DNA from 2 places in the Priestia sp. JSM ZJ58 genome. Region 2 is predicted to be linked to the other one. Evidence: riboswitches for the same ligand, from Rfam matches in the RefSeq annotation. Region 2 holds a riboswitch; the other holds the start of a gene.
What was found. Region 2 has a riboswitch for FMN ahead of ribE (riboflavin synthase). Riboswitches for the same ligand answer to the same signal wherever they lie in the genome.
Positions count from the first base shown of each region.

Region 1: it holds a riboswitch for FMN, as region 2 does, so the genes downstream of both, ACH6EI_RS02705 (ECF transporter S component) here and ribE (riboflavin synthase) in region 2, are expected to answer to the same signal.

Region 1 is NZ_JBISEM010000001.1:521,089-527,446, forward strand. It holds gene ACH6EI_RS02690 (ATP-binding protein) at 1-123, shown strand, start outside; gene ACH6EI_RS02695 (peptidoglycan DD-metalloendopeptidase family protein) at 295-984, shown strand; gene serA (phosphoglycerate dehydrogenase) at 1,016-2,590, opposite strand; FMN riboswitch at 2,890-3,033, shown strand; gene ACH6EI_RS02705 (ECF transporter S component) at 3,188-3,763, shown strand; gene ACH6EI_RS02710 (ferredoxin) at 3,845-4,093, opposite strand; gene ACH6EI_RS02715 (YpbB family protein) at 4,351-5,400, shown strand; gene ACH6EI_RS02720 (RecQ family ATP-dependent DNA helicase) at 5,424-6,358, shown strand, end outside.
Region 2 is NZ_JBISEM010000001.1:3,454,325-3,460,682, forward strand. It holds gene ACH6EI_RS18045 (hypothetical protein) at 1-183, opposite strand, end outside; gene ribH (6,7-dimethyl-8-ribityllumazine synthase) at 566-1,036, opposite strand; gene ACH6EI_RS18055 (bifunctional 3,4-dihydroxy-2-butanone-4-phosphate synthase/GTP cyclohydrolase II) at 1,128-2,321, opposite strand; gene ribE (riboflavin synthase) at 2,338-2,997, opposite strand; FMN riboswitch at 3,272-3,422, opposite strand; gene ACH6EI_RS18065 (YkvI family membrane protein) at 3,530-4,564, opposite strand; SAM riboswitch class I at 4,897-5,003, shown strand; gene ACH6EI_RS18070 (bifunctional homocysteine S-methyltransferase/methylenetetrahydrofolate reductase) at 5,111-6,358, shown strand, end outside.

The DNA.
Region 1 (6,358 bases), 2.9 Mb from region 2:
AAGTCAGGAACTGGTCTTGGGCTTGCGATCGCTAAAAATATCGTGGAGGCACACCAAGGGATTATTGCGGTTGAAAGTGAATTAAATGAAGGAACAACTTTCTTTATCAAACTGCCAAAGTAAACACATGCTAAATAACAGTTTGTCTTCGGCTGAAATATTAAGAATAGCAAAGAGATGTGATTCATTGGAGAATCACATCTCTTTATTTTTTCTATAAACAAGTCTAAAAGAGAAGGAATTGGCATATAGTATGTTTTGTGTGCAATGATCTACATAGGAGGTTCTTTCTTCATGATTGACGTGTTAAGAAGAATATTGGTTGTATTAGTGATGGGATTGTGTATAGGTCTTTTATTTTTGGGCGGGCAAATGGTAAAGGCAGAAGAGAAGCAGTGGGAGTGGCCGGTTGAAGGAGTCTTAACTGATATATTTGGTTCTCGTCACGCCAAACACTTTGGAATCGATATAGCAGCACCTGTTGGTACACAGGTGTATGCTGTTGCAAAAGGAGTGGTGAGCCGCTCTTATTATTCAAATACATACGGGCAAGTTGTTTTTATCAAACAAACGAATGGATACGAAACGGTCTATGCTCATCTAGAGAAACGACTTGTTGCAGAAGGGAATTCTGTAGCCGCAGGTCAAAACATTGGATGGGTTGGCAATACAGGACGATCTTCAGGTGCACATTTGCATTTTGAAGTTCATCAAGGAAGTTGGAATCCGGATAAAACCAATGCGGTAAACCCACTCGCCAAATTGGACAAGCAAAAACTATCGGCATACGTAAAAAACGATTTAGCTGCCACGGTTTTTCAGCAGTTACATCAGGCTTCTGATAACTGTATTCTTATCCATCAAGGAGATACATTATCTGAACTTGCGGCCAAATATGAAGTCGATGTGGAGCAGCTAAGAAAGTGGAATCATTTAGAGAACACCGCTTTAAATGCAGGACAAGTGTTAAAAATAAGTCCATAAAAAAAGAGCCGTTAAGGCTCTTTTTTCAATGTCACAACTCAATGCGCTGTATGGTCACGATTTCGCTTGTTTGTTTTAATGAAGTGATGACAGAATCATCTAAAAGTTTATCAAACGTGAGCATCATAATGGCTTCTCCGCCTTTTTGCTTACGTCCCACTTGCATGGTAGCAATGTTAATACGTAAATCTCCAAGTACTTTCCCTACATTTCCAATAACTCCGGGCTGATCACTGTGACGGATATAAAGAAGATGTCCTTCTGGATAAAAATCAATATCAAACGAATCAATATTAACAATTCGAGGTCCATATCCTGCTATATAAGTGCCCGTAATGGTAAATGTACGCTGTTCGCCTGTTACTGTAACGTCAATTATATTAGAATATCCTTGCGTATCTTCCGATGTTTTTTCACCAAATGTAATTCCTCGTTCTTTGGCAATCATAGAAGCATTGACTTCGTTAACAGGTGAGTCAATACGATGGGTTAAAAAGCCTGATAACAAGCTCCGTGTAATATAAGTGGTTTCTAAATCCGTCACTGTACCTCCGTAGGAGATCGAGATATGCTGAACGGGTTCTCGCATGCATTGAGATAAAATAGCTCCCATTTGTTTAGTAAGGCTCGTAAACGGCTGAATTTTTTCAAAAACTTCTTTAGAAAGCGTTGGTAAATTAATGGATGAACTTACAGGATTACCTTCTAGAAAACGCAGAACGTCATGTGCCACGTCTTCAGCAACGTTAAGCTGGGCTTCTTTTGTAGAAGCTCCTAAATGGGGAGTTGTAATAACTTGATCAAAATGTAACAAAGGGTTATCAATCGGCGGTTCAACTTCAAATACGTCAATAGCTGCACCTTGAACATGGCCAATTTCTAAATAATGAACTAAGGCTTTTTCATCAATGATCCCGCCGCGTGCGCAGTTTAATAAAAATACACCCTTCTTTGTTTTGGCTAATGTTTCATGATTGAGCAATCCCTTGGTTTCTTTCGTAAGCGGAGTGTGTACGGTAATTACATCCGCTGCTGCTAGTAATTCATCCAGGGATAATAGTTCTACGCCTAGCTTTTCAGCTCGGGAAGAGGTTAAAAAAGGATCGTAAACGTGAACGCTCATATTGAAGGCTTTTGCGCGTTTAGCAAGCTCTGAGCCAATTCTTCCAAATCCGATAATGCCCAGGTGTTTGCGATTAAGCTCTGTTCCAACAAATGCTGAGCGGTTCCATTCGCGCGCTTTGACTGAAGCATTTCCTTGGGGGATATGCCGAAACAAGCTAGCCATCATAGCAAATGTATGTTCCGCCGTTGAAATGGTATTTCCGTTCGGCGCGTTAATAACGACAACCCCTCGTTTGGTTGAGGCTTCAATATCAATATTATCGACACCTACTCCAGCGCGAGCAACAATTTTTAAATTCGGCATTTTTGCCAGCAAATCCTCTGTAACCGTCGTAGCACTCCGTACTAAAAGCGCATCGTACGTATGCAAATCATTCTCAACTTCTTCAACTTTTTTTCGCGTAAGATTCACATGAGGAGCTTCAAGTAGTGGAGCAAGACCTTCATTGCTAATTGAATCAGCTACTAATACGTTATACATGACGTGAACATCTCCCTTGGATTTTACTATCATCAAATATTTGATAATTTACCATGTTAAAAAAATTCTGTCAATTATATTTTTTAAACTTTACAATTAGTTATCAAATACACAATTGTAAACGTAAAATTGAAACTATAAATATGTCATAATGCTGTTGGTTATGCACTTATTTCCTTATTTTACATATAAAACAGTAATGAAGTTTATAAAAGACATCAATTTAATAGGAATTAAAAAAACTTCTTTATTTACTTTTAATTCGAGATAACATATAATAAATTCATAATTAAATATTGATCTATCTTCGGGGCAGGGTGAAATTCCCGACCGGCGGTAAAAAAACAAATTGTTTTGAGCCCGCGAGCTTATATGTAATACATACGAGCAGATTTGGTGAAATTCCAAAGCCGACAGTACAGTCTGGATGGGAGAAGGTGGAGGTTCAGCGTTCAAAACCTAATGTGATGAACGTTTATTAAATATGCCTGCCATGTCTCCTCTCAACGAATCATTTGTTGGGAGGTTTTTGCGTGGGGATATGAAGTTGAACCTTTCTTCTTTGAAGAGTGGATCACAAAGAAGGAGAGAGGCAAGATGCAACAAAGTAAGAAAACTCAAAAGCTGGTTATACTAGGAATGTTAAGCAGTATTGCTTACATTTTAATGATGATTAATTTTCCGATTCCTGGATTACCTCCGTTTTTAACAATTGATTTTAGCGAAATTCCTGCACTCGTAGCAGCACTTGTATTTGGACCTATGGCTGCTGTTATAGTAGAAGGAATAAAAAATTTATTGAATTATTTAATTCAAGGAAGTGCTACAGGGGTTCCGGTTGGTCAAGTGGCGAACTTTGTAGCTGGTTTACTGTTCGTTCTTCCTGTATCATATATGTTCCGTCGATTTAAAACAGCTAAAGGCGTAACGATAGGTTTGGTTACGGGTACGGTTGTAATGACGGTACTCATGGCTGTCTTAAATTATTATGTCTTTTTACCGGCGTATACAATCTTCTTACAATCGCCAGAAATGTCTAGTGAACAAGCGCGTCAATATATCGTTGCAGGTATTTTGCCGTTTAACTTAATAAAAGGAGCAGCAACAGGGGTTATTTTTGTCTTATTGTTTTCAAAAATGAAGCAATGGATCACGCGCCGCGTTGCTGTTTAATTCAATCGCTCTCCCGGGGAGAGCGATTTTTATATAAAAAAAAACCTGCAGCATGTACTATACTACAGGTTTGTTCAATACTTATTCGAATTTATTAGCATCGCCTTCGAATTTTTCATCCGCTACGCGAATTGAATCCGTAGGGCAGCCTTCCATTGCATCCATCATATCATCTTCTAGATCTTCTGGAATTTCTACTACACCTTGGTTATCATCTAATGTTACGAATGCAATACCTTCATCATCATAATCATAAATGTCTGGTGCTGCTGCTCCGCAAGCGCCGCATGCGATGCAAGTATCTTTATCAACAATTGTATATTTTGGCATAACAAGACCTCCTGTAAAGTGTTCGAAAATTTCTTATTATATAATCTCTTCGCGAATCAAGAGTGAAATTTCTCCTTATTCATTGTAAAATGATTTATAAAACTTTTCAATAGAAAAGTCACTGAGAATGCTTATCAAATCAAGGTTTCTTCACTTATCCAAACGTTTTGATACATAAAGGAAAGAGCTAAAAAGCCTTTATCTCACATGCTATTGGTCACTTTTGGTACAATGAATGAGAAAGGAAGTTGACACCTTTGAATTATATTCAAGTTAGCATTTTATTTTGTATAAAACAGTTAAAAGGTGAGCGAACCGCCTATGGTATTTATCATTTATTAACAGGTAAAAAGTCAGCGCAAACAATTCAAGACGGAAAAATTTTTGGAATCTCTTTTCTTTTTCAGTCATTTCTTTACTTAGATAAACGGTCTTTTGAAACCTGCGTTGCATATTTAAAAGAACAGCAGTATATCGAAGAAACTGAAAATCAAAAGTATGTGATGACAGATAAGGGACGAACACGCCTTGAAGATGAACTGACGGCTCGGCCCTTTCATCCAGCTTTAGACGGATGGAAATTCGCAAGCAGTACTCAATTATTTTTAGCAAGAATCACTTTGTTCATTCAGACCTTATCCAACCTACAGTATTTTCAAAAAGGGTTTTTACCCATTTCCAAAAATCCTGAGGTCATTCAATGGGTCAAAACGTATATTATGTCTCAAAAGCAAACGCGTCAAGAGTTAGCCGCCGAGCTATTCAAAGAGCTCCGAACGTGCTTGAAAGATTGTACGGAACGGGATGCGTCTCTTTTTGTTTTGCAACTGACTGGATACGAAAGAGTAGGCTTTACAAAAAATCAGTTAGCATATCAATATGAACTCGATGAGCATTATGTGCATATTCAACTTTTAGGGGTTATTCATCATATCATTGAAAAAGTGAGTCAAAATAATGAAAGCTTTCATGTACTTTCTTCTTTTTTGCATGATCTATATTTAGAATTGCCTTTGACAAGCTCGACGTTAAAAACGTATAGCTGGCTTCAAAAAGGAAAGACGCTTGAAGAAATTGCTTATATAAGGCGTTTAAAAGAAAGTACAATTGAAGATCATATTGCAGAATTAGCTCTGTTTGTTCCATCTTTTTCAATCGATGCATACGTATCGCCTAAGCAGCAGGAAGAAATTATCTCGGCTTTTGAAAGTTTGCGTACAAATAAATTAAAGGCGATAAAGGAAGAAGTAAAAGACGACGTTACCTATTTTCAGATTCGTCTCGTATTAGCAAAACATTTTACCTGATACTAAAAAAAGTGGTGTTTGATGTGAAGATAGAACAACTTCTACAGAAACAATTTGGCTATAGCCAATTTCGACTAGGACAAAAAGAGATTATTCAAGATATTTTAACAGGTCATAATGTGTTAGCGGTTCTTCCTACAGGAACAGGGAAATCATTGTGCTATCAGCTCCCCGCTTATGTGTTGAACCGACCGGTGCTGATTGTATCTCCTTTAATTTCACTGATGGAAGATCAAGTTCAACAACTAAAGGCAAGTGGAGAAAAGAGAGTTATTGCCTTAAATAGTTTCCTACAACAAGAAGAAAAAAGACGGGCGCTAAAAGATTTAGCTTTTTATCGTTTTATTTATGCATCTCCTGAAATTTTGCAAAACGCTGTTGTGGTAGAAGCATTAAAACAGGCAAAGGTAGGCCTTTTCGTTGTGGACGAGGCGCACTGTATTTCTCAGTGGGGACATGATTTCCGTTTGGATTATCTTCAGTTAGGAGATATATGGAAGGAACTTGGCAGTCCGCTATGTCTGGCACTAACAGGAACTGCGACCAGGGAAGTAGTGGAAGATATTAAGCGCTACTTATCGCTGCCTGCTGTCAACGAGCACATCTATTCCATGAATCGAAGTAATATTGCGATGAAAGTTGATTTTGTTGCAAGTATTGAAGAGAAAAAAGAGAAGTTGCTGATGTACGTTAGTGAACTGCAAAGTCCAGGAATTATCTATTGTTCCAGCCGATCTTGGACAGAAGCATTAACACAGCTTCTAAAGGAAAATGGGATACAGCGAGTGCAGTATTACCATGGGGGAATGGAACCGAATGAAAGAATGCTTGTTCAACAGCAATTTTTAGAAAATCAGCTGGATATCATTTGCTGCACAAGTGCATTTGGAATGGGGGTTAATAAATCGAATGTTCGCTTTGTTATTCATTTTCATACACCTACGCAGCTAGAAGCATA
Region 2 (6,358 bases):
AAAATCAGGATCGTACTCGTAACTTTCAAACAACACAAATACAACATACTCTAGTACATAAGCCATTCCAATGATAAAAAAAAGCAAAACGACTAGCTTTTTATCTTTTTTACGTATGAATACTGTAAGCAAAACGGCTGTGCTGATAATAATCAATGCAAAAAAAGCAGTATAATGAGGCATAGACGTCTCCCTTTTACGACCTAATTATTACTTAGAGTAAGACGTTTTAGCCAAATTATACATAGCTAGCTTCTATTCAAAAGAGATTGAGACATACTACATCAATCCAATCTAAAGGCGAACAAATCGGATACATGAGATAGTATGGATGGCTTGCTGCACTGCAGGTGATTTCCCTGCAAGGCTTCGCTTTCCCTACAGGAGCCTTGGCCCTGCTCTCCACTCAACAGTTAGAAGCCTACATACAGGAAACCTACGTTGTAATGTAACCCTAACCATGAAAAAATCCGAACGATTCATCGTTCGGATCTTCTTTCAACTACCATACTTTTGTTTCAGCCTCTTTTAACTCTTTAACTTACAAAAATTGGAACGTCCTCTATTATCCTTCAATCATTTTTGAAAGGTTAGCCATTTCGATAGCTGATGCTGCAGCTTCCCATCCTTTGTTTCCTGCTTTTGTTCCTGCACGTTCAATTGCTTGCTCAATTGTTTCAGTTGTTAATACACCAAAGATAATTGGTACGCCTGTTTGTAAGCTTTGAGATGCAACGCCTTTTGCTACTTCATTACATACAAAATCAAAGTGTGGAGTAGCTCCTCGAATAACCGTTCCTAGTGTAATAACCGCGTCATATTTTTTAGATTCAGCTAATTTTTTAGCGATTAATGGAATTTCATAAGCGCCCGGTACCCAAGCCACATCTACATCTTCATCAGCTACGCCGTGACGTTTAAGCGCATCTTCTGCTCCACTAAGTAAACGCCCTGTAATAAATTCATTAAAACGCCCTACCACGATTCCGATTTTTAATCCTGTGCCAACTAAATTTCCTTCATATAAATGATTCATCTCTTGTTCCTCCTGCTAGTAGTAATATATAGTTATTTACATTTCTTTTCATGAATTAGCTTCATTTGTTATAACGAAAAAAAGTGTAAACTTATAAATGTAATAAATGACCTAGTTTTTTAGCTTTGGTATCTAAGTATTTTTTATTGGCATCCACTGCCGGCATTTGAAGAGGCACTCTCTCTACCACTTCAAGGTCGTAGCCTTTTAGCCCAGTAATTTTGCGAGGATTGTTCGTTAAAAGCTTCATTTGTTTGACTCCAAGGTCCTTTAAGATTTGAGCACCGATTCCATACTCTCGTAAATCCGCAGCAAACCCGAGTTTTTCATTCGCTTCTACGGTATCGTATCCTTCTTCCTGCAGCTTATATGCTCTTAGCTTATTTAATAAGCCAATACCTCTGCCCTCTTGACGCATATACAGCAGAATGCCGCGTCCTTCTTCTTCAATTTGCGTAAGAGCTGCGTGAAGCTGAGGACCGCAGTCACAGCGCTCAGAGCCAAACACATCTCCAGTCAAGCACTCGGAGTGAACCCGCACGAGAACGGGGCTATTATGATCGATATCACCCTTGATAAGAGCCACATGTTCTTTATTATCAAGTTTATTTGTATATCCTACAGCCTTAAAATCACCAAATGCCGTAGGTAAGCTTACTTCTACTTCACGGCTAATCAGCTGGTCATGTTTGCGGCGGTAGGCAATCAAATCTTTTATTGTAATCATTTTTAAATCAAATTGCTCTGCAATTTTTGTTAAATCCGGTACGCGTGCCATTGTTCCATCTTCATTCATGATTTCACAAATAACACCCGCAGGCTTTCCTCCTGCTAACACGGCTAAATCAACAGCGGCCTCTGTATGACCCGCACGCTGCAGAACGCCCCCGTCTTTTGCAATCAACGGAAAAATGTGTCCTGGTCGTTGAAAATCACTTGCTACCGTTGCTTCATTTACAAGAGCCATAACGGTAGCAGAACGTTCGTACGCACTGATACCTGTTGTACTTGAAATATGATCAATACTTACTGTAAATGCTGTTCCATGTACATCCGTATTGTTCACTACCATCGGGTGAAGATTCAATTTATGCGCAATTTCTTCATTAACAGGTGTACAAATTAATCCTCTTCCATGAGTAGCCATAAAGTTAATAACCTCAGGCGTCGTTTTTTCGGCTAATGCAATAAAATCTCCTTCATTTTCTCGATCTTCATCGTCGCATACAATAACCACTTTTCCCTTTTTTAACTCTTCAATGGCTTCTTCTACTTTATGAAACATCTCTTTCACCTCACTGTTAATTTGTAAAACCATGCTGCTGCAATAAATCCTTCATATTACCTGACCGATTCGAGGCGCCAGGAGTTGACTTGTTAGCCATCATCTGATGCATATATTTAGCTAACATATCGCATTCAATATTCACCTTGTCTCCTCGCTGTTTGTCTCCCACGACTGTGTGAAGTACCGTATGAGGAATAAGAGAAATAGTAAATGATTGGTTGCTGACATCAAAAATAGTAAGACTTGTTCCGTCTACAGAAACAGATCCTTTTAACATCATAAATTCACGAAGTTCAGGATCCACTTGAATTTCATAATAAAAGGCATTTCCTTTACGTGTTTTGCTTACAATGGTTCCAATTCCATCAACGTGTCCGCTGACGAAATGCCCTCCAAAGCGGCCATTTGCAGCCATCGCCCGTTCTAAGTTAACACGTGATCCAACGGTTAGAAGCTGCAGGGTACTTGCTTTAATCGTCTCCGGCATGACGTCGACCGTAAATTCATTTTGAGAGTAAGCCGTTACGGTTAAACAAACGCCGTTAACTGAAATGCTGTCCCCTAAGTTCACATCTTCTAACACGGTCTTCGCATCAATCGTAAGAACAATTGCTTCTGTAGCCTTTTGAATCCGTTTTATTTTTCCAATTTCTTCAATAATACCTGTGAACATTTTCTTCACCTGCTTTGGCGCTATTCCAACTTCTTATGCCTTTTTGAAATAGCAGCTGCTTTTTTTTCATATTTATCTTTCCCCCAACCACTGAAAATAAAAAAGCCCCTTGAACAAATGTCCAAGGGGTCGGCTGAGCTGAATCAGTTTTATCTATGCAAAATTCCGCTAATTGTATACGAAATAAACAGTTATAATTTGTGTACAAAAACAAGGGTAGCTTTAAAAAAGGCAAACCTGTCCCTAATACAACACAAAAAAACAACTGTGCTTCCTGATCCTTCTCCCATCCAGACTTTTACTGTCGGCTCTAGATTTTAACTAGATCCACCGCTAACATACATCGTATGAAAACGGGTCACGGGCTTAAAAGCATATGCTTTATCACCGCCGGTTGGGACTTACACCCGACCCCGAAGGATAATATATTCGACTGCTAGAGTCTTATTTGTTTTACATTATAGCAAAGTAAAATCGACTTGTCACATCATTTAACTTCGTTTTTTCACATCTGCTCTTCAAAATCCAGCTTTTAGCTTATTTTTTCTTTTTTAATACATAGCATCCATACAAAAGCTAGTCCAATATAGCCAAATATCGGATACAAAAACTCAAGAAGCTGAGCATATCCAAATTGCCCGATAATAAAGCATGCCAAGATAATAAACGCAAAAGCTTGTTTGTCATTCAGGGGAAGAAATGATTGAAGCTGTTTAGCGATTCCAAATACATTTCCAATCAATGTAGTAAAAATCTCACCTAACACAACTACCGTAAATAAAACATTCACCCACGCTGAGATATTTTTAACAACGGCACTCATAGGAATATCAAGTTGAAATGAATAAGGCAAATTGGAAAGGGCAAGATGAGTAGAAACAAGCATAAACGTAAGTACACATCCTCCTATTACGGCCCCTTTTTTGATCACGCTCTTATCTTTCACGGAGCTTCCTAATGGAACTAAAACGGCCTGAGCCAAAGCTAGATTTAGGGAAATATATAAAAAGGGACTAACCGCCCACTTCCACTGTGTGACGAGCGTTAAGTCTGGCTTCGTTTGAATCAGTGAGAAATAGCTGACATTTGGCACAAAGATGATAAAAGCAAATGAAAGCATCATCGGCACAACAAGAGAATTAACCATTAAAATACCGTTAATTCCTCTTGCGATAAATATATAAGTTAAAACAATTGTACAAATCATCCCAACAGGAGGCCACAGCCCGAACTGTTCTTTTCCTATTGCCCCCGTACTCGCTAGCATGACTGAAGTTACTCCAAATAAAATGACGATCATTACACCGTTTACCGCTTTTCCAAGTACATCACCAAATAAATATGTATTAAGCTGCTGATAAGAAGAAGCCCCAATTGCGTGCGAAAGCAGCATCATTTTCGAACCTAGCCAAATAAAAAACAAGCCGCTGACCAAAATTCCAACCATTCCAAGTTCCCCGTACTGTGTAAAAAATTGAACAATTTCCTTGCCTGTTGCAAAACCGGCTCCTACAACGGTGCCTACATACGTAGCAGCAACCTGCAGCGTGAGTTTCCACCTTTTCATGCCCATCACCCTTCTACCCTTCATAGTTCACTATATGTAGAAACGGTTAAAAAAAGACGAGCCTTTTATATGTAAATCCTCGCCTCACCCGGTGCTGTTCCTTTTTCGTTTTTTTATTTCCTTCTTGTTTTTTTCATGAAAACCCTTTATCCCTTAACATAACGGCAGTTTTCAAACAAAATATACGGATATTTTCCCTTTAGCTTTTAAATTTTCCTCAATATTTGCTGGAAATTCACAATTTACTGTTGTATAATTTCTAAAAATCAGATAAATTATTAAATAAGTATTCTTTCTATTTAAAAAAATATGTTTCAATTATATACAATTGATTCTTATCATGAGAGGTGGAGGGACTGGCCCTTTGAAACCTCAGCAACCAGTCGTTAGAGACATGGTGCTAAATCCAGCAAGCAATTTATTGCTTGGAAGATAAGAAGGCGAAAAAAGTCTTCTTCTTAAGAAGACTTTTTCTATTTTATCGGCATATTGCATAAAACGAATCACTCGTGAAATAGAAGCGGAACAATTTAAGGAGGTTTTGACATGGGGTTACTTGAAGATTTAAAGTCTAAAATTTTAATTGGGGATGGTGCCACTGGTACCCTCCTTTACTCACACGGTATTGACAGCTGTTTTGAAGAACTAAATATCACCAAACCAGAAGAGGTTTCTCGTATTCACAGAGCCTATGTAGAAGCTGGTGCAAACGTTATTCAAACAAATACGTACGCTGCTAATTATCAAAAACTTGCCCGTTATGGATTAGAAGATTCAGTCAAAGACATCAATGTTGCTGGTGTAAAATTAGCGAAACAAGCTGCAAACGATCAGGCTTACGTGGTTGGTACACTCGGCGGAATTCGTTCTTTCCAAAAAAATGCTATTAGCTTAGAAGAGGTTAAGCGAAGCATTCGTGAACAAATGTTTTGGCTTTTAAATGAAGGCGTGGATGGCCTTTTATTTGAAACATACTATGATTTCGAAGAATTAAAGACCGTTCTTACACTAGCAAGAAAAGAAACGGATAAGCCTATTATTACCCACGTTTCCCTGCATGATATTGGCGTACTGCAAGATGGGCGTCCTTTAGCAGATGCATTAAAAGAATTAGAAGACTTGGGAGCAGATGTTGTCGGGCTAAACTGCCGTTTAGGTCCTTATCATATGATTCAGTCTCTTGAAGAAGTACCGCTTCCTGATCGTGCTTTCTTATCTGCTTACCCTAATGCCAGCCTTCCGGCGTATGTGGAAGGCAAGCTGGAATATGAAACGAATGAAGACTACTTTGTAGAAAGCGCGCGTTTATTCCGCGAACAAGGGGTTCGCTTAATTGGAGGATGCTGCGGTACAACACCAGCTCACGTACGCGCCATGTCGTCTGCCTTAAAAGACCTGCCTCCGATTACAAGCAAAGTCGTTAAAATGAGACCAGCCGTTACGGTTCAAGAGCGTGAGCAGCAGGATAAACCTCATATGCACGAAATTGTGAAGAAGCGCCGCTCGGTTATCGTCGAGCTGGATCCGCCTAAACAGCTTGGTCCGACGAAATTTTTAGAAGGCGCAAAAGCACTTGATAAAGTCGGCGTAGATGCTATTACATTAGCTGATAATTCTCTTGCCTCACCTCGCATCAGCAACTTGGCAATGGCAACACTGATGCAACAAGAAACAAAAGCACGACCGCTTATTCATATTACCTGTCGCGACCGAAATTTAATTGGACTTCAATCTCATTTAATGGGACTTCATACGCTAGGAATGAATCAAGTGCTTGCAATTACCGGTGATCCG